4 regions of the Pseudorhodoplanes sp. genome follow, and region 3 is predicted to be linked to each of the others. Evidence: predicted binding sites of a transcription regulator. Region 3 holds the regulator's gene; each other region holds the start of a gene.

Region 1 (4,210 bases), on a different contig from region 3:
CGGAATTTCGATATAGACCGGCAGCGCGCGCTCGCGCGCATTGTGCAGCACGCGCGCGATCTCGGCCGGCGCGGTTGCCGGATCGGTCAGCACCGCCTGGTCGCAGGTGATTTCGCGGAACACCGCAAGCTGGGTATCCACAGTCCGCGCCTGATGATGCAGCAGGAGCCCGCTCTGCCGCTCCAGCGCGCCGGGCGCGCCTGCGATCACCACCACTGGAGAGCGTTCGGCATAGGCGCCAGCAACCGCGTTGACGACATTGAAGGCTCCGGCGCCATATGTGACGACCGCGACGCCGATGCCGCCATGAACCGCGCCGCGGCGTCCGCCGCGAAACCGACCGCAGGTTCGTGGCTCAATTCGTAATGCGCAAGGATCCGTGACTGCTCGATCGCCTTGTAGAAGGGCAGCACGAAGTCGCCCGGGATGCCGAAGATTTCACGGGCGCCATGCGCCTTCAGCGCGCGCAGGAGAACGGTTGCAAGCGTGGCCATGAGAGAAAGTCTCGCATGCCGCCACCGACACCGCTAGCTCCCGAACACCACCCTGTGCATGATCCGGCCCGGCCACAGCGTGAAGATGCCCGCGATCACCAGCGCACCGAGGAACAGCGACGTCATCGCGCGCTTGTGGCTCGCGACCTGATGCCGATGCGCATGCCAGACCGCGACTGGCAGCATTACCAGCGTAAAGACAGCCAGCAAGTGGATCGGACTCCATTCGTGCCATACACGCAATTCATGAATGAAGAACGCGGTGACGCACACCGTCGCCATCAGCGCGACCCAGGCCCATCCGACCGTCCGATGCGGCAGCGTACCCTTCGGCGACGCGAACTGCACCAGGCCGATCGCGAAGGCCGACAGCGCTGCGGCCGTGTGAATCTGGATTGCGGGCGAAGCGCTCAGCAGCGGCTCGAGTGTCATGATGGCTTCACCACAGTTGCGGACGCGTGATCATCAGCCAGAAGATCGCGATCATGGCCCCGAAGGCCGGCCAGCCGAGAATGAACCAGTAACGGAAATAACGATCGTAATCCGCTGGCAGCGAGGTCCCGCTTGCCAGCGCCGTCAGCGCAAGATCGCGCATGCGCTTCTGGAACCGGAGCACCGGCAGCCAGCACAGTCCGACGAACAGATAGAGCGCGACCGCGGCGACCATCCACGAGTCGAGCAGCGAATAGCCGGCAACATACGCCAGCCAGATGCCGGTGACTGGCTGCACAACCGCCGCACTCGCCGTGAAGACCGCGTCCGCGATCACCACGATGGTGGCGGTCGCCGCAATCGCCGCGACATTGCGTGATCGATGCGCCATCAGCATGAAGAACGCGATGCCGATGCCCGTGCCGAACAGCACCGCCGCACCGAGAATGTGCGCCAGTTTCAGCAGATGGTAGAGCTCGGGCAACTTAATCCCCGCTCGTCCCCGCGAAAGCGGGAACCCAGAGCTCAACATGCTGGATTCCCGCCGAAGTTTAAACTCGGGCCGCCCGAAGCGTGGGCCCGGGCGGGGAAATGATCGGACGAAAAATCCGGTTCGCTACACGAAAACGATCAGAACGGAATCTCGTCGTCCATGTCGCGGCCGCCGCCGCCCGCCATCGCGGGTTTGCGCGATCCGCCGCCGCTGCTCGGTCCGCTCGAACCGAAATCGCTGCCGCCGCCGTAATCCGACACCCGGTCGCCGCCGCCACCCTTGCTGTCCAGCATCGTCAGCACCGAATTGAAGCCCTGCAGCACCACCTCGGTCGAGTATTTCTCGACGCCGTCCTTGTCGGTCCATTTGCGCGTCTGCAGCGCGCCCTCGATATAGAGCTTCGAGCCCTTTTTCACGTACTGCTCAACGACCTTGCACAGACCCTCGTTGAACACCACGACGCGGTGCCATTCGGTCTTTTCCTTACGCTCACCGGTATTCTTGTCACGCCAGGTTTCCGACGTCGCCAACGAAAAATTGGCGATCGGCCGGCCATCCTGGGTGCGCCGCATTTCCGGATCCTTGCCGAGATTACCCACAAGGATCACCTTGTTGACCGAACCCGCCATCACATTCTCCCGTTCCGAACACGGCGCAATCGCGCCTTCCAAAGTCTCTGCACCCTAGAGCGAAGCCCAGCCGCAAACCCGTGCAACTCGGCGCCATCGGGCCTTTTCCACAACTGGGCGCGTTGTCCAGAGGTTCAATCCCCGAAATATGGGCGAAACCCCAAAGTTCATGGTTTGTTCTTATCATGGCGCGCTCGCCCGCGCAACCTGACCGCGCGCGTTATTTGAGCTTCGGCAAGGCCTGCCGCAGTTTGAAATAGCCCGGCCAGGGGTCGCTACGGCCGATGAATTTCCGCGCCTCGCCGACCGCGACCGGATGCGCGTTATCGAGCCGCGCCAGCTTCTCCCATGATACCGGCACCGCCACCGGCGCACCCTTGCGAGCACGGGTCGAGAATGGCGAGATCGCGGTGGCGCCGCGCTGGTTGCGCAGATAATCGACGAAGATCTTTCCGCGGCGCTTGGCCTTGGACATGTTGGCGATGAAGCGCTCCGGCTCGCGCTCGGCCATCACCCGCGCCAGCGCTTCTGCGAACTCGCGGTGCACGTCCCAATCGTGCCCGGGCTTCAGCGGCACCACTACATGCACGCCCTTGCCGCCTGTCACCATCGGGAAGGATTGCAGCCCGATCTCTTTGAGCATCGCCCGCATGTCCTTGGCGGCGGCGCGCACATGACCGAAATCAAGATCCTCGTCGGGATCGAAATCGAACACCAGCCGGTCCGGTTTCTCGACCGCGTCGACATGGCAGCACCAGATATGCAGTTCGAGCACGCTCATCTGCGCCGCCGCCACCAGGCCGCGCTCGTCCTCGATATAGAGATAGCGGTCGCTGCCGGATTTCTCGCGGATCGAAATCGCCTTGAATTCGTCCGGCCAGCCGTCCGATGCGTGCTTCTGGTAGAACGTCTCGCCGCCGACGCCGCGCGGCGCCCGCACCAGGCTCAAGGGACGGTCGGCAACATGCGGCAGCATCAGGTCGGCGATCGAGAGATAATGCGCGATCACGTCGCGCTTGGTGATCCCGCAATCGGGATACATCACGCGGTCCGGATGGGTAACGCGGACGCCGGCAATCTCCTCGGCGCCGTCGCGCACCGACGAGACCACGCGCGGGCTGACCGCCTTGCGCACCTTGCTGACCCGTGTTTTCGCAGGGGCCTTGCGAACCGTGGTCTTCTTGCTCGCGGTTGTTTTCGCACCGGCCGCCTTCCTGGCCGCTGGCTTCTTCTTCGCGCTTTGCGTCGCCTCCTGCCGTGGCACCGGCGCCTCCTTCACCACCTCGGTGGCCGGCTTGTCGGAGCGCAGCCCCTTGAACGAGCCCTGACGAACCAGCCCCTCCCGCGTCCATCCCCGGAAGGCAATCTCCGCCACCAGCTTCGGTTCCAGAAACCGCGCATGGCGCGCGATATCGCGCGGCACATCGGGCACCGGCGGCGTCTTGCGCGCCAGCGTCTTGAACTGCTTTGAAAGACTGTCGAGCCCCTCGCCCGAATAGCCAGAGCCGACCCGGCCCGCATAGCGGAAGGTGTCGCCCTCGCGCAAAGCCAGCAACAGAGATGAGAAAGGGCGACCGGCCTTGTCGGAGGGCCGCCAGCCGATGATGACGAATTCCTGCTCGAAGCCGCATTTGCTTTTCAGCCAGCTTCGGGTGCGGCCGGAGCGATACGGCGCGTCGGCCTGTTTGGAGATCAGCCCTTCGAGCTTCATGGCGCAGGCCTGCGCGAACGCTTCGGCTCCGTTGCCCACGACGTGATCGGAATAGACCAGCGGCGCCGCGACGCCTTTCAGCAAAGCCCGCAGTTTCTGTTTGCGCTCGGTGAGCGGACGCCGCTGCAGATCCTCGCCGTCGAGCTCCAGCAGGTCGAACAGGTAATAGGTCAGGCTGCCCTGGCCGGTCGACAACGCATCCTGCAGCGCCCCGAAATCGGTATGACCTTTCGCGTCGGCGACCGCGATCTCCCCGTCCAGTAGCGCTGTTTGACAGGGAAGGCTTTGCAGCGCCGGCACGATGCGCGCGAACCGGTCGCTCCAGTCGAGGCCGTTGCGGGTATAGATCGCGACCTTGCCGCCGGCGATAGCGGCGACGCCGCGATAGCCGTCATACTTGATCTCGTGCAGCCACTCATTTCCGTCTGGCGGGCCGTCGACCAGCGTTGCC
Region 2 (4,210 bases), on a different contig from region 3:
GTTCCAGCCGTCGGTCTCGATGTCTAGTTGATCGAGCGTCTTCACCGGCGATTTCGACTGGCACTCGGTCGAGCGGAAGGTGGTGAAATCGTGATTCCCGATCAGCCGCGTCGCCGCCGCGCGCATCGCCGCGATATCCAGCGGCCGTCCCACCCGCCAGGCACGGCCGAGATCGAGCGCCAGATCGGGCCGCCTGTTCACCACGCGATAGAGATAATGCCGCCTGGTCGCCGAGAACCGCGCATTGAAATCGTCGCCGACCCGCTCGGCGGCGAGGATCGCGACCGGCTGCGGCCGCAGATAAAAATTCAGCGCATCGCGCACCGTGCCGCCGTCGTGCTCGCTGCGCAGATCGCAATGCGCGACCTGTCCGAGCGCATGCACGCCGGCATCGGTGCGGCCCGCGCCTTGTATGGTGACGCGCTGGCCGTCGAAGCGCGCAATCGCGTCCTCGATCGCGCCCTGCACGCTCGGCGCATCGGCCTGGTATTGCCAGCCGCGATAGGGCGCGCCGTCATATTCGATGAGGAGTTTGTAGCGGGGCATCAGCGCAGAGCCGCGCCGCGGGACAGCCTGTTCCCGCGCAGAAACTCGTCTGCCTTCATCGGCTGCTTGCCGGCGCGCTGCAATTCGATGATGCGGATTGCGCCTTCACCGCAGGCGATGGTGAGATTGTCGTCCAGCACTGTGCCGGGCGCGGCATGTCCGGCAGCCAGCGTCGAACGCAGCGCCTTGACCCGCACCGGAGTCTTCTCGTCGGGCATCTCGAACCAGGCGCCCGGAAACGGCGACAGCCCGCGGATGTGGTTGTGCACATCGCGCGCAGCTTTGGCCCAGTCGATCCGGGTCTCGGCCTTGCTGATCTTCTCGGCATAGGTCACGCCGTCGGCTGGCTGCGGCACGATCTGCAGCGAGCCGCGCTCCAGCGCGCCGAGCGCGCGATGCATCAGGTCGCCGCCGATTGCGGCCAGCCGGTCATGCAGATCGCCCGCGGTCATGTCGGGACCGATGGCGACGCGCTCGATCATCGCCATGCCGCCGGTATCGAGCCCCTCGTCCATCTTCATCACGGTGACGCCGCTCTGAGCGTCGCCCGCCATCACCGCGCGATTGATCGGCGCGGCGCCGCGCCAGCGCGGCAGCAGCGATGCATGCAGATTGAAACAACCCAGCGGCACGGCGTCGAGCAAAGGCTTCGGCAGGATCAGGCCATAGGCCACCACCACCGCAGCATCGGCACCGAACGATGCAAACTCCGCCTGTGCCGCTTCGGTACGCAGCGTCTTTGGCGTTAACACGGTGAGGCCGAGCCGCTTGGCCTCGCGCGCCACCGGCGTATCCTGCAATTCCATGCCACGACCGGCCGGCTTCGGCGCACGCGTATAGACCGCGACGATCTCATGGCCCGCGCCCGCGAGTTCGATCAGCGTTGGCACCGCGAAATCCGGCGTGCCCATGAAGATGAGGCGGAGCGGCATGGATTGGTCCTTTCCCTCTCCCGGCTTGCGGGAAGAGGGAAGACGGTGAGCGACTAGTCGGCGCCCTGCTTGGCCATCTTGGTGTATTTCTTGATGACGCGGTCGCGCTTCAGCTTCGAGATATGATCGATGAACAGCACGCCGTTGAGGTGGTCGATCTCGTGCTGGATGCAGGTGGCGAACAGGCCGTCCGCCTCGACCTCCTGCGCCTTGCCGTCAATGTCCAGATATCTGATCCGCACCTTGGCCGGCCGCTCGACGTCCTCGTAATATTCCGGGATCGAGAGGCAGCCTTCCTCATGCAGGTTCATCTCCTCCGACGACCAGGTGATCTCCGGATTGATGAACACCTGCGGCGCTTTCTCATCGTCCTTTTTCGACAGGTCCATCGTCACGAGGCGCAGCGGCTCGCCGATCTGGATCGCGGCCAGTCCAATGCCCGGCGCGTCATACATGGTCTCGAGCATGTCGTCGGCGAGCGCACGAATGGACGCGTCGACCGTCGCCACCGGCTTGGAGACGAGGCGGAGTTGCTTGTCGGGCAGGATGAGGATGTCGCGCAGGGCCATGCGCGCGATGTAATTATTGGGACAGGCGCGGTCAATTCGTTCTTCGCTGGCCCCTCCTTCTCCCGCCCCGACATTGCGCCCTCTCCCCGCGCACTGCCGTCCTTCCCTCTCCCCGCCTGCGGGGAGAGGGTGCCGAGCGTATGCGAGGCGGGTGAGGGGCTGATCGCCAAGACGAAAACACGAGCCCCTCACCCGGCTCGGACCTCCGGTCCTCGCCACCCTCTCCCCGTTTCACGGGGAGAGGGAAAGGATCGCGGCTTCAGCGCCCCCGGCCATAAGTTCTCTTTTTGTTCTTGACGTATTCCGAATCGTGCTAAAAGGGGCGGATGGACATTTTCGCTCTGATCCGCGACCGGCTCGCCGGCCTCGACCCGCTCTTGGTGGTCGCGGTCATTGCCGCGGTTTGCGCCTTCATCCTCGCCGCCACCATCGGGGTCACGATCCTGCTGATCGGGCGACGCCGGCGGCGGGCCGAAGAGGCCGCCGAAGCCGAGCGCCTGGAGGCGGAGGAGAACGAGGCCCGGATGGCGGAGCTTCGCCGCCTGCAGGCCGAGACCACCGGGCTCGTGCGCGCCATGGGCGACATGCTGGCGAACCGGCAGTCGCAATTCGAGAAAGCCTTTTCCGAGCGGCTCGACACCGTCACCCACCGCATCGGTCAGTCGATCCAGCACACCACGCAGCAGACCGGCGAAAATCTCAACCGGCTGAACGAACGGCTCGCGGTCATCGACTCGGCGCAGAAGAACATCACCGCGCTCGCCTCGCAGGTGACGTCGCTGCAGGGCGTCCTGTCCAACAAGCAGCAGCGCGGTGCCTTCGGCCAGGGCCGCATGGAAATGATCATCCAGGACGGGCTGCCGAAGGGCTCGTTCGAATTCCAGTTCACGCTGTCGAATGCAACGCGGCCGGATTGCGTGATCCATTTTCCCGACCAGCGGCCGCTGGTGATCGACTCGAAATTTCCGCTGGAAGCGGTCACCGCCTTCCGCGACGCCAAGACCGACGACGAGCGCATGATCGCCGGGCGCATGCTGCGCCAGAACGTGACCAAGCACATCGCCGATATCGCCGGCAAATATCTGCTCCCCGGCGAGACCCAGGAACTCGCCTTGATGTTCGTGCCATCGGAATCGGTCTATGCCGAATTGCACGACCAGTTCGACGACCTGATCCAGCGCGCGTTTCGCTCGCGCGTCGTCATCGTATCGCCCTCGCTCTTGATGCTCGCGGTGCAGGTGATCCAGCAGATCCATCGCGATGCCCGCATGCGCGAGGCCGCCGACAAGATCCATGCCGAGGTCGGGCATTTCATGGAAGACCTCAAGCGGCTGCGCGAACGCGTGCGCAAGCTCGAGGCGCATTTCGGCCAGGCGACCGAGGACATCAAGCAGATCGTGGTCTCGACCGACAAGCTGGAGCGGCGCGGCTCCCGCATCCGCGACGTCGAGTTCGACGACGGCGACGACCAGAGCAGCGTCGTGCTTCCGAACCCGGTCGGCGCCCGGCGCGTGGTCGCGGCGGAATAACGCCGTTAACCATCAGATACCGCAACCCCTTCAGTGGCACCCGGGTACGGCGGCGGGCGGCTGGTTAAGCGCGGTTGCTTGGGCTAGATTGACCCGTGGTTAACGCTTGGTAAATGCGTTCGGGGTGGACATTGTGTTGAGGGGGATTGCCGTTTTCGCCGCGCTGGCGGCGACAGTTTTGTGTGCGGGCTGCGCCAACCGCCCGGCGCAGGGCGTGCTGATTCCCATGAAGGAACAGGTCGCCGGTACCACGCAGGTTCCGATCCTGGTCGCGACCACCCGCAAGAAATCCGTCGAAGATCCTGGCGAAATGTTCGGCGGCGACCGCGCCGACGCCATGTCCTACGCGGCCATCACCGTATCGATCCCGCCGGATGCCGACCGCAAGATCGGGCATGTGCAGTGGCCGGACGCCCTGCCCGGCGACCCCAAGCGCAATTTCATGACGGTCTCGGCCGACTATATCGATCAGAAGGCCTTCGCCGCGTCGATCGCCGCGACCGCGCGCAGGACCGGTCATCCGCGCGTGCTGATCTTTGTGCACGGCTTCAACAACCGGTTCGACGATGCCGTCTACCGCTTCGCCCAGATCGCGCATGACTCCAAGGCCGAGGCCGTGCCGGTGCTGTTCACC
Region 3 (4,210 bases):
TCGCGGCTGTTCGGCATCAACAACCGCAATCTGCGGACATTCGAGACATCACTCGATGTCAGTATGGCGCTTGCGCCGAAGGTCCCGCGCGACCGGCTGATCGTCGGCGAGAGCGGCATCTTCACGCCGGCCGATCTCGCCCTATTGTCGACGGTCGGTATCTCCACATTCCTGATCGGTGAGAGCCTGATGCGCGCGAACGATGTGGCCGAGGCAACGCGTTCGCTGCTTGCTCGGCCCCAGCCCCGCGCGGCGGCGGGCTAAGCCATGTCCGACAAGGTGCTCACCCATCTCGGGCCATCCGGCGAAGCGCATATGGTCGACGTCTCCGACAAGGCGGCGACCGAGCGTGTCGCCGTCGCGGAAGGCCGCGTGGTGATGAGCAAGGCCACGCTCGACCTCGTGATGTCGGGCAATGCCAAGAAGGGCGACGTGCTCGGCACCGCGCGCATCGCCGGCATCATGGCCGCCAAGCGCACGCACGAACTGATCCCGCTCTGCCATCCACTCGCACTGTCGCAGGTGAGCGTCGACCTCACGCCCGACCCAGCGCTGCCCGGCATTGCCGTGCGCGCCAGCGTGAAGGTGACCGGACCGACCGGCGTGGAAATGGAAGCGCTAACCGCGGTGTCGGTCGCGTGCCTGACCATCTACGACATGGTCAAGGCCGCCGAGCGCGGCATGCGCATCGAAGGCGTGCATCTGGTGGAAAAGACCGGCGGCAAATCCGGTCCCTACCGGGCGACGTGAATATGGCGCTCCTGCCCGTTGCCGACGCCTTGCAGCGCGTGCTGGCGCAAGCGAGTGCGCTGCCGAGCGAACGCGTGCCGATCACCGAAGCGCATGGCCGCGTCCTCGCTGACGATGTCCGCTCACTCAGGACCCAGCCGCCGGTCGATGTGTCGGCGATGGATGGCTATGCGGTCCGTTCCGAGGACATCACCAGCGCGCCGACCGATCTGAAAGTCATCGGCGAGGTCGCGGCCGGACGGCCGTTCACTGGCGAGGTGAGACCGGGACAGGCGGCGCGGATTTTCACCGGCGGCGAGTTGCCCGCCGGCGCCGACACCATCGTGGTGCAGGAAGACACCCGCCGCGACGGCGACAACGTCATCGTCACCGAGGTGCCGCGGAAGGGCCGCCATATCCGCGCCGCCGGACTGGATTTCAAGCAGGGGGAGACCTTGCTCACGCGCGGCCGCGTCCTGAGCGGCCGCGATCTCGGGCTTGCGGCGGCGATGAACCACCCGATCCTACCGGTTCACCGCAAGCCGCGCGTCGCCTTGCTCGCCACCGGTGACGAGCTGGTGCTACCCGGACGCCAACCCGGCCCGGGTCAGATCGTCTATTCGAACGGCTATTCGGTTGCCGCGCTGGCCCGCCAGGAAGGCGCCGATGTCAGCGACCTCGGCATCGCCCGCGACACCGTGGCCGATACCGTTGCAGCGATCCAAGATGCGCGGATGCGGCGGGCCGACGTGCTCGTCACCATGGGGGGCGCTTCGGTCGGCGACTATGACCTGGTGCAGCAGGCCCTGAAGCAGGAAGGCATGGACCTGTCGTTCTGGAAGATTGCGATGCGGCCGGGGCGTCCGCTGATGCATGGCCGGCTCGGCCCGATTCATGTGCTGGGCCTGCCGGGCAATCCGGTCTCGGCCTTCGTCTGCGCGGTGCTGTTTCTGGTGCCGCTGCTGCGCACCCTGACCGGCCGAACCGACGTCTCGATCCCCCTCGACCATGGCCTGCTCGGCTGCGACCTGCCCGAGAACGACGAGCGTGCCGATTACCTGCGAGCCCGCCTGTCGCGGTCGTCGCGCGGCGCGCTGGTGGCCACTCCGTTCCCGACCCAGGATTCGTCGATGACCCGCATTCTGGCCGATGCCGATTGCCTCGTGATCCGCGAACCGCATGCATCGCCCGCGCCCGCCGGTTCACCCTGTGTTATCCTGAAGCTTCCCCTTTAGGCATCTCCCGCTTTCTTCACGTCAAATTAAGGGGTTGCGGAACACATATCGAACATATAGTGTTCGTTCATGATTTGTTTCGTATCTCTTGGGATTGTTCCACGATCCTGACGCTGTCCGGGAGACACCTGAATGCTGACCCGCAAGCAGTTCGAGCTTCTGCGATTCATAAACGAGCGTCTGAAGGAAGCCGGCGTTCCGCCGTCCTTCGACGAGATGAAGGACGCCCTCGACCTGCGGTCCAAATCCGGCATCCACCGGCTGATCACGGCGCTGGAGGAGCGCGGTTTCATCCGGCGCCTGCCGAACCGCGCGCGCGCGATCGAGGTGATCAAGCTGCCGGATTCGGTCAACCAGGGCAGCACGCCCCGCCGTGGTTTCACCCCGAGCGTGATCGAGGGCAATCTCGGCCGGGTGCGAACCGCGTCGGAAGACGATGGCGGCCGCCCCGTCGCGGTGCCGATGATGGGCCGAATCGCGGCGGGCACGCCGATCGAGGCGATCCAGACCAAAAGCCACACCATCAATGTGCCGCCGGACCTGCTCACCTCGGGCGATCACTTCGCGCTCGAAGTGCGCGGCGATTCGATGGTCGATGCCGGCATTCTCGACGGCGATACGGTGCTGATCCGCAAGTCCGAGGCCGCCGATACCGGCGACATCGTCGTGGCCCTGATCGACGATGAGGAAGCGACCCTCAAACGGTTTCGCAGGCGCGGCGCTTCCATCGCACTTGAACCGGCTAACACGTCGTATGAAGTCCGTATCCTGCCGCCGACCCGCGTCCGGATTCAGGGCAAACTGGTGGGACTATTCCGGCGTTACTGACGGACCGTCGTCGGCTTCCAGATCGGCCGGCCGCGGTGTCGCGTCGCGCGGCGGGGCCGGGCGTGCGGGGATCGTAGCCACTGCCGCAGGAGCGCGGGCCCAAGGCCGGTCGTAGGTTGGCGGCCGCGTGCTCTCCTGCACGAACATGCCGCCATCCCAGCGGGCCGCGGCCGCACCATGAGCGCGCGCGCGAGTGCGGTCGATCAGCAACGCGGCGCAAACCGGCGGAGCGTTGCGCGCGGTCACGACAAAAACCGCCGAAGTGCAATCCTCCATCAGCGCCTCCGCGCTGAGCGACAGCGCGACGGCGCGGCCGTCGGCCAGCCGTGCAACGCATCCCGCCAGGTCGCAGCGAATGCCCTCCGCCAGCGACTCGTCCTTGTCGGTTCTGGCATCGCCATCGGCGGCAAGCCACTCACGCAGGACGAATCCGTCGCGGCGGCTGGCCATGACCCGCAAGACTCCGCCGGCATCGCGGACCGCCACCATGCTTGCGTCGGCCGACACAAGGATGTCCGGTCGCGGTGCCCTCCAGGCAAACACGATACAAAGCGCGACCATCGCCGCGCCGGTCCACCGCAGCGGCGATCGCAACAGGCACATCACCACCAGCCCGGCAGCGCCGATCAGCAGGGTGCCAACGCCGAAAGCCGGGATCCGTCCGACGGCGCCGGGCAGACTGGCAACCCAGGTTGCGACAACGATCATCCACTCGATGCCCTCGCCCATCAGCCACCAGAATGGCCGGTCGAAGCCGAACGGCAGTGCGATCAGGCCGAGAATGCCAGCCGGCATCACCCAGATCGACACCGCCGGCATCGCGAAGAGATTTGCCAGCACGCCATAAGGCGCCAGTCTGTGAAAGTGATAGGCGGCGAACAGTGTCGTCGCAGACCCCGCGACAAGCGACGCAATGACGAGCGCCGCGATCTCCCGTCCGCCCCATAACGCCATCCGGGCCGCAAAGGGCGTGCCCGGCTCGGCCGACATGATTGGCAGTCCGCGCTCGTACACCGCGATCAGCGCGAGCGTGGCCGCAAACGACATCTGGAAACTCGGATGGACAATTGCCTCCGGCGAGATCGCGAGCAGCACCAAGGCGGCGACGCAGATCGTACGAAGCGTCAGGGCCGGCCGGTCGAAGATCACGCCGATCAACACGATTGCCGTCATGATGAAGGCGCGCTGGGTCGCGACTTCGGCACCGGACAGCAGCAGATAGAATGCCGCCATGCACAGAGCCGCCAGCGCCGCCCATTTCTTGATTGGGTAACGGCTGGCAATCGAAGGGAAGAACGCGAGGCCGGCGCGGAACGTGAAGAAGGCGATGCCGGCAACCACGGCCATGTGATAGCCGGAGATCGACAGCACATGCGCGAGGCTCGAGACGTACATGGCCTCGTTGACCGACGACGATA
Region 4 (4,210 bases), on a different contig from region 3:
CTGCTGCCGCAGATGCGCCGGCGCGGCGACGCTCGCGAATTCCGGGATATGCGTGTCTTGCGGAACAAGACGCTGCACCCGGTCGGCGCCGAAGCGCGCAATCAGCCGGTCGACCAGATGCGCAGTCTCGCGCGCCGGATCGCCTAAAAGTCCGGTCTGAACAAGTCCGGCCTGCACCGGATCGAAATCCTCCACCGCGAGTGCCGACAGCCGGATCATGTCGAAGCCGAAACCGGGATCGGCCTCATCTCCGATCACCGCCAGCCGGTCGAGAAACAGCCGCCTGATGCGATCGGGATCGCGCAGCGGCTCGGAGGTGCCGATGTCGATGCGCGCCACCTTGCCGTCGGTGCGAAACAACGCGATCTGCAAACGCCGCGCGCCCTTGCCGTGCCGCTCCATCGCGCGAGCCAGTTCCTGCGCGAGATGAACGACGGTGCCGAGCACATCGTCTTCGCGTCCGATCGGATCGGCGAAGCGCTGCTCGGCCAGAAAGGACGGCAGCGGCAGACGCGGCACGATCGGCTCGTCCTCGCGGCCGAGCGCCTGATCGATGCGGCGCACGAAACCTTGCCCGAAGCGGGCGGCGAGCGGCGCGCGCGGCATGTCGATGACGTCGCCGATGGTCTTGAGGCCGCTTTGCGCAAGAGGAGCGGCGATCTTCGGATCGATGCGCAAGGCGGCGAGGGGAAGAGAGTGCAGTGTGGAGACGATACGTTGCGCATCTCCCTCCTCCGCTCGTCCCCGCGAAAGCGGGGACCCAGAATCGCGCAGCAAGGAGTCGCTGTAAGAGTTTGGATCCCCGCTTGCGCGGGAAGGAACGGAGTGTGAGTCCCGGTCAGAGACAGCAACGCCATATCGCGCCACCGCCCAGGCACATCCCGGCGTATCGGCAATCGCCGCGCGCGCATGGAATCCCTGCGCCGCCAGACGCCGCACCAGATCGCGTCGCAACGCTTCTTCGCCGCCGAACAGATGCGCGCAACCGCTGATGTCTAGGAACAAGCCATCCGGCGGATCGAGCCCGATCAGCGGCGTATAGCGGTCGCACCAGTCGGCGACATGCGCGAGCGTTGCCGCGTCGGCTGCGTCGTCGGCATCGATCGCCGCAAGCTGCGGATACATCGCGCGCGCGTCGGTGAGCGCCATCCCGGCGCGCAGGCCGAGCCGTGCCGCCTCGTCGTTCAGCGCTGCGATCTGCCGTGCCGACCGCACCGTTGCGACCACGGCCAGCGGCTGGCCGGCACGCTCAGGCGATTGCCGCGTCAGCCGGTCGGTCGGCAGGCGCCGCAGCCACAGCGACAGGATCCGCCTCGACGAATGCGAGCTCATCATGACTCCACGCAATACGAAAACCGCCGCAGGGACCGCGCCGGTTCTTCACCAGAGAGAGCAGGAAGGCGGTGGTGCCGACGCCGCCGAAAGCGTCGCGCGGCCCTGAGCTTGCCGCGACCTCCCAGCGCGTCATCGCGGCGCTCGGCGCCGATGTGGACCGATGCCGGAGCAGGAAACCGATGCCGTCATGGGTGCGGGCGGCGAGCGACAGCCGCCGCGTGGCGGTCAGGTCGGCGGCATCGTCCGGCATTTCGGCGATCACGCTTCCAATGCCGCGGCATTTGAGGGCTTCCTCCATCGCGAACAGCGCGTCGATCGGGCGCCGCGCCCGCAGCACCAGCAGCCGCCGCGACGGCAGCCCGAACAGATCGAGGCCGATGCCGTAAGGCGCACCGGCTTCGAACCGGGCCATGTCGGTCTGGATGAACAGCGTCTCCCGGCCGCCCGTACCCGCCCTGCCGGCACCCGCCTTGCCAGACAACGCCGCCAGCGCCAGGGCGAAGCCCGTCGCGGCGCCCAGATGGATGGGGGCGACAGGCGAGATGTCATGCAGGGCGCAGCGGGCGAGCCCGCCGCCCAGCAGGGCGTCCGGCCCGCCGAGCCCAAGCGACAGCGGGCGCGCAGCCTTATCATATTGATAAGACTGAGTATTCTCTATGGTCTGCCGGAGGCGCGCGAGCGCATCCGGGGCTTGCGCGCCGGTCATCAGCTGCTCCAGGAGCCTCGCAGGATAAGCGATAAGTTCTCTATTTGTTCTTATAGATTCCGGGCTTTGGTCCGCTTGGCAAGGAGAAAATGAGAAGGTTCCGGAGGAACAGGCTTGGAGGTTCGAAAGCCTCGGGTTCGCCCATCGAGGAGGATCACCCGCCAAGGGGGACCCTGTCACGCCACCGTCTTCGCCGCCGATTTCGTGTCGATCAGTTCCCGCAACGGCGCTTGCAGTTGGTATTCGAAACCCTCAGGCGCGTAGCGCACCTCGCTCTTGCCGGCCATGTCGCGCGGTGCGATGCGGCGCACCAGCAATTCGCCGAACCCCCTGCGCGTCGGCGTGTCCACAACCGGGCCGCCGCTCTCCTTCCAGTGCAGGTGAAACAGCGGATCGCCGCCGAGATTGTCGATCCACCATTGCAGCGTCACGCGTCCCTCCGGCACCGACAGCGCGCCATGCTTGGCGGCATTGGTGGCAAGCTCGTAGAGCAGGAGCGAGAAGGTCTGCGCGGTCCGCGCGCGCAACGCGATGTCAGGCCCTTCCATCTCGATGCGGCCGGCAAAGGGGAGGATATCGTCCGAGATCAGGCTGCGCAGGCCGACGCTTTTCCAGTCGCTGGCGGTGAGGATCGACATCGCCTTGGCCAGCGCCTGCAGCCGCCCTTCGCAGGTCTTCTGGATTTCCGACAGACTGAGGCCGGGCGTGAAACTGAGCCGCACCACCGCCTGCGTCACCGCCATCACATTGCGCACGCGATGGTTCAGTTCATGGATCAGGACTTTCAGCCGCTCCTCGGCGGATTTGCGCGAGGCGACCTCGTCCGACAGCAGCGCCGCGCGATGGGTGACGAAGCCCATGATGAACACGGCGCCGAGCGTCATCGCAATGCCGGCGCCCGCGATCCTCAATCCGCGCAGAAATCCTTCGCGCTGAAGGTTGCGCGGCACTGCATAGACGAATTTCAGTTCGCCCTGGCCGAAATCCATGGTCCGCTCGAACAGCGTCGGCCGCCCCATCTCGTTATCGGAGGGCAGGCTGAACAGCGGTTCGTCCAGCCCGTGCGAATAAACGTTGAGCGCGGTGCCGGCGGGGCTTTTCGCGTCGGCCAGCGCGGTCCGGAACAGCCGGTCGATCGGAAAGCCGAAGCCCATCACGCCGATGAAGCGGTCCTCGGCATCGAAGATCGGCGCATAGAGCAGCAATGCTCTGTCATCCGGCGCTTGCAGGAGCTGGACCGGCCGCGTGCGCGTCACCTCATGCGATTGCCTGGCTTTGAGGATCGCCGTCAGCCGGTCGGGAAAGGAACCGGCATCGATTCCGACCGCGAACCGGTTATGCGCAGGTGCGATATCGACAACCGGGAACATCGGCCGGTCGAGTGTCGCCGGATCGATCGGCTGTCCGTTGCCCGCGCGCAGGGTCGGATTGGGAGCGCCGGACGCCCGCAGAGAATCCAGCACCTGTCCGGCATCTGTGGCGTTGACTTCGGGGAGCCAGCCGACGGTGGCGAGATCGTCGGCCAGCCCGACCGCCCGCATGCCGAAAGTTCCAAGTGGCGTGGGTGTTCGCAGCGGCGGCGGGAGGAAAAACCGTGACACCGTCTTCGCCAGATTGGCGCGCTCCTGCAGATGCTCGCTCACCGCCGAGAAATGCGCATCCACCACCTCGCCGATGCGAAGCCGCTCCAGCGCGCGATATTGCTGCGACTCCTCGCGCGCGGCGTAGATGGACAGCAGCGCGCCGCCCACCGTCAGGAGCATGAGCAGGGCTCTCGATACCGTCCGCTGCGGTAAGGTCACGCGTTCGCGTCGTGGCATGAATCGAGGATTATCCGTCAGGCCCACCCTGCCGCCGCAAAGCGCCAGATTTTTGCGGAACCGTCCAGACAAAGATTGGTTAGAACCCCGGCCGTTGTGCACGGGACGCATGCCGAAATGAGCGAAGTTGTCGAGACCGACATACCTGCGCGGCTCGACCGGCTGCCCTGGAGCCGGTTCCACACGCTGGTGGTCGTGGCGCTCGGCATCACCTGGATATTCGACGGGCTCGAGGTCACGCTCGCGGGTGCGCTGTCGGGCGCTCTCAAGGACAGCCCGGTGCTGCAATTCTCCAACACCGATATCGGGATTGTCGGCAGCGCGTATCTCGCCGGCGCGGTGCTGGGGG

What was found. The regulator LexA, encoded in region 3, represses DNA repair genes until DNA is damaged. The targets are predictions, from matches to a motif close to TGTTCNNNNTGTGTTCNG.
Region 1: AC5I5I_RS23240 (single-stranded DNA-binding protein) is a predicted target of LexA. The motif match lies at 2,213-2,230, and genes of this name have one in related genera.
Region 2: AC5I5I_RS19625 (DNA recombination protein RmuC) is a predicted target of LexA. The motif match lies at 2,325-2,342, and genes of this name have one in related genera.
Region 4: AC5I5I_RS02895 (ImuA family protein) is a predicted target of LexA. The motif match lies at 2,076-2,093, and genes of this name have one in related genera.

Annotation. Positions count from the first base shown of each region.
Region 1 covers NZ_JCABZI010000019.1:86,229-90,438, forward strand. Annotated here, with positions in the region: partial or broken gene ipdC (indolepyruvate/phenylpyruvate decarboxylase) at 1-494, opposite strand, end outside; gene AC5I5I_RS23230 (DUF2306 domain-containing protein) at 528-926, opposite strand; gene AC5I5I_RS23235 (DUF2269 family protein) at 934-1,410, opposite strand; gene AC5I5I_RS23240 (single-stranded DNA-binding protein) at 1,557-2,048, opposite strand; gene ligD (DNA ligase D) at 2,269-4,210, opposite strand, start outside.
Region 2 covers NZ_JCABZI010000013.1:275,557-279,766, reverse strand. Annotated here, with positions in the region: gene truA (tRNA pseudouridine(38-40) synthase TruA) at 1-546, opposite strand, end outside; gene fmt (methionyl-tRNA formyltransferase) at 546-1,478, opposite strand; gene AC5I5I_RS19630 (peptide deformylase) at 1,532-2,047, opposite strand; gene AC5I5I_RS19625 (DNA recombination protein RmuC) at 2,374-3,576, shown strand; gene AC5I5I_RS19620 (alpha/beta hydrolase) at 3,791-4,210, shown strand, end outside.
Region 3 covers NZ_JCABZI010000004.1:37,262-41,471, reverse strand. Annotated here, with positions in the region: gene trpC (indole-3-glycerol phosphate synthase TrpC) at 1-264, shown strand, start outside; gene moaC (cyclic pyranopterin monophosphate synthase MoaC) at 268-750, shown strand; gene AC5I5I_RS06815 (molybdopterin molybdotransferase MoeA) at 753-1,964, shown strand; gene lexA (transcriptional repressor LexA) at 2,097-2,792, shown strand; gene AC5I5I_RS06805 (ComEC/Rec2 family competence protein) at 2,775-4,210, opposite strand, start outside.
Region 4 covers NZ_JCABZI010000001.1:594,461-598,670, reverse strand. Annotated here, with positions in the region: gene AC5I5I_RS02900 (Y-family DNA polymerase) at 1-1,332, opposite strand, end outside; gene AC5I5I_RS02895 (ImuA family protein) at 1,250-2,041, opposite strand; gene AC5I5I_RS02890 (sensor histidine kinase) at 2,218-3,804, opposite strand; gene AC5I5I_RS02885 (MFS transporter) at 3,979-4,210, shown strand, end outside.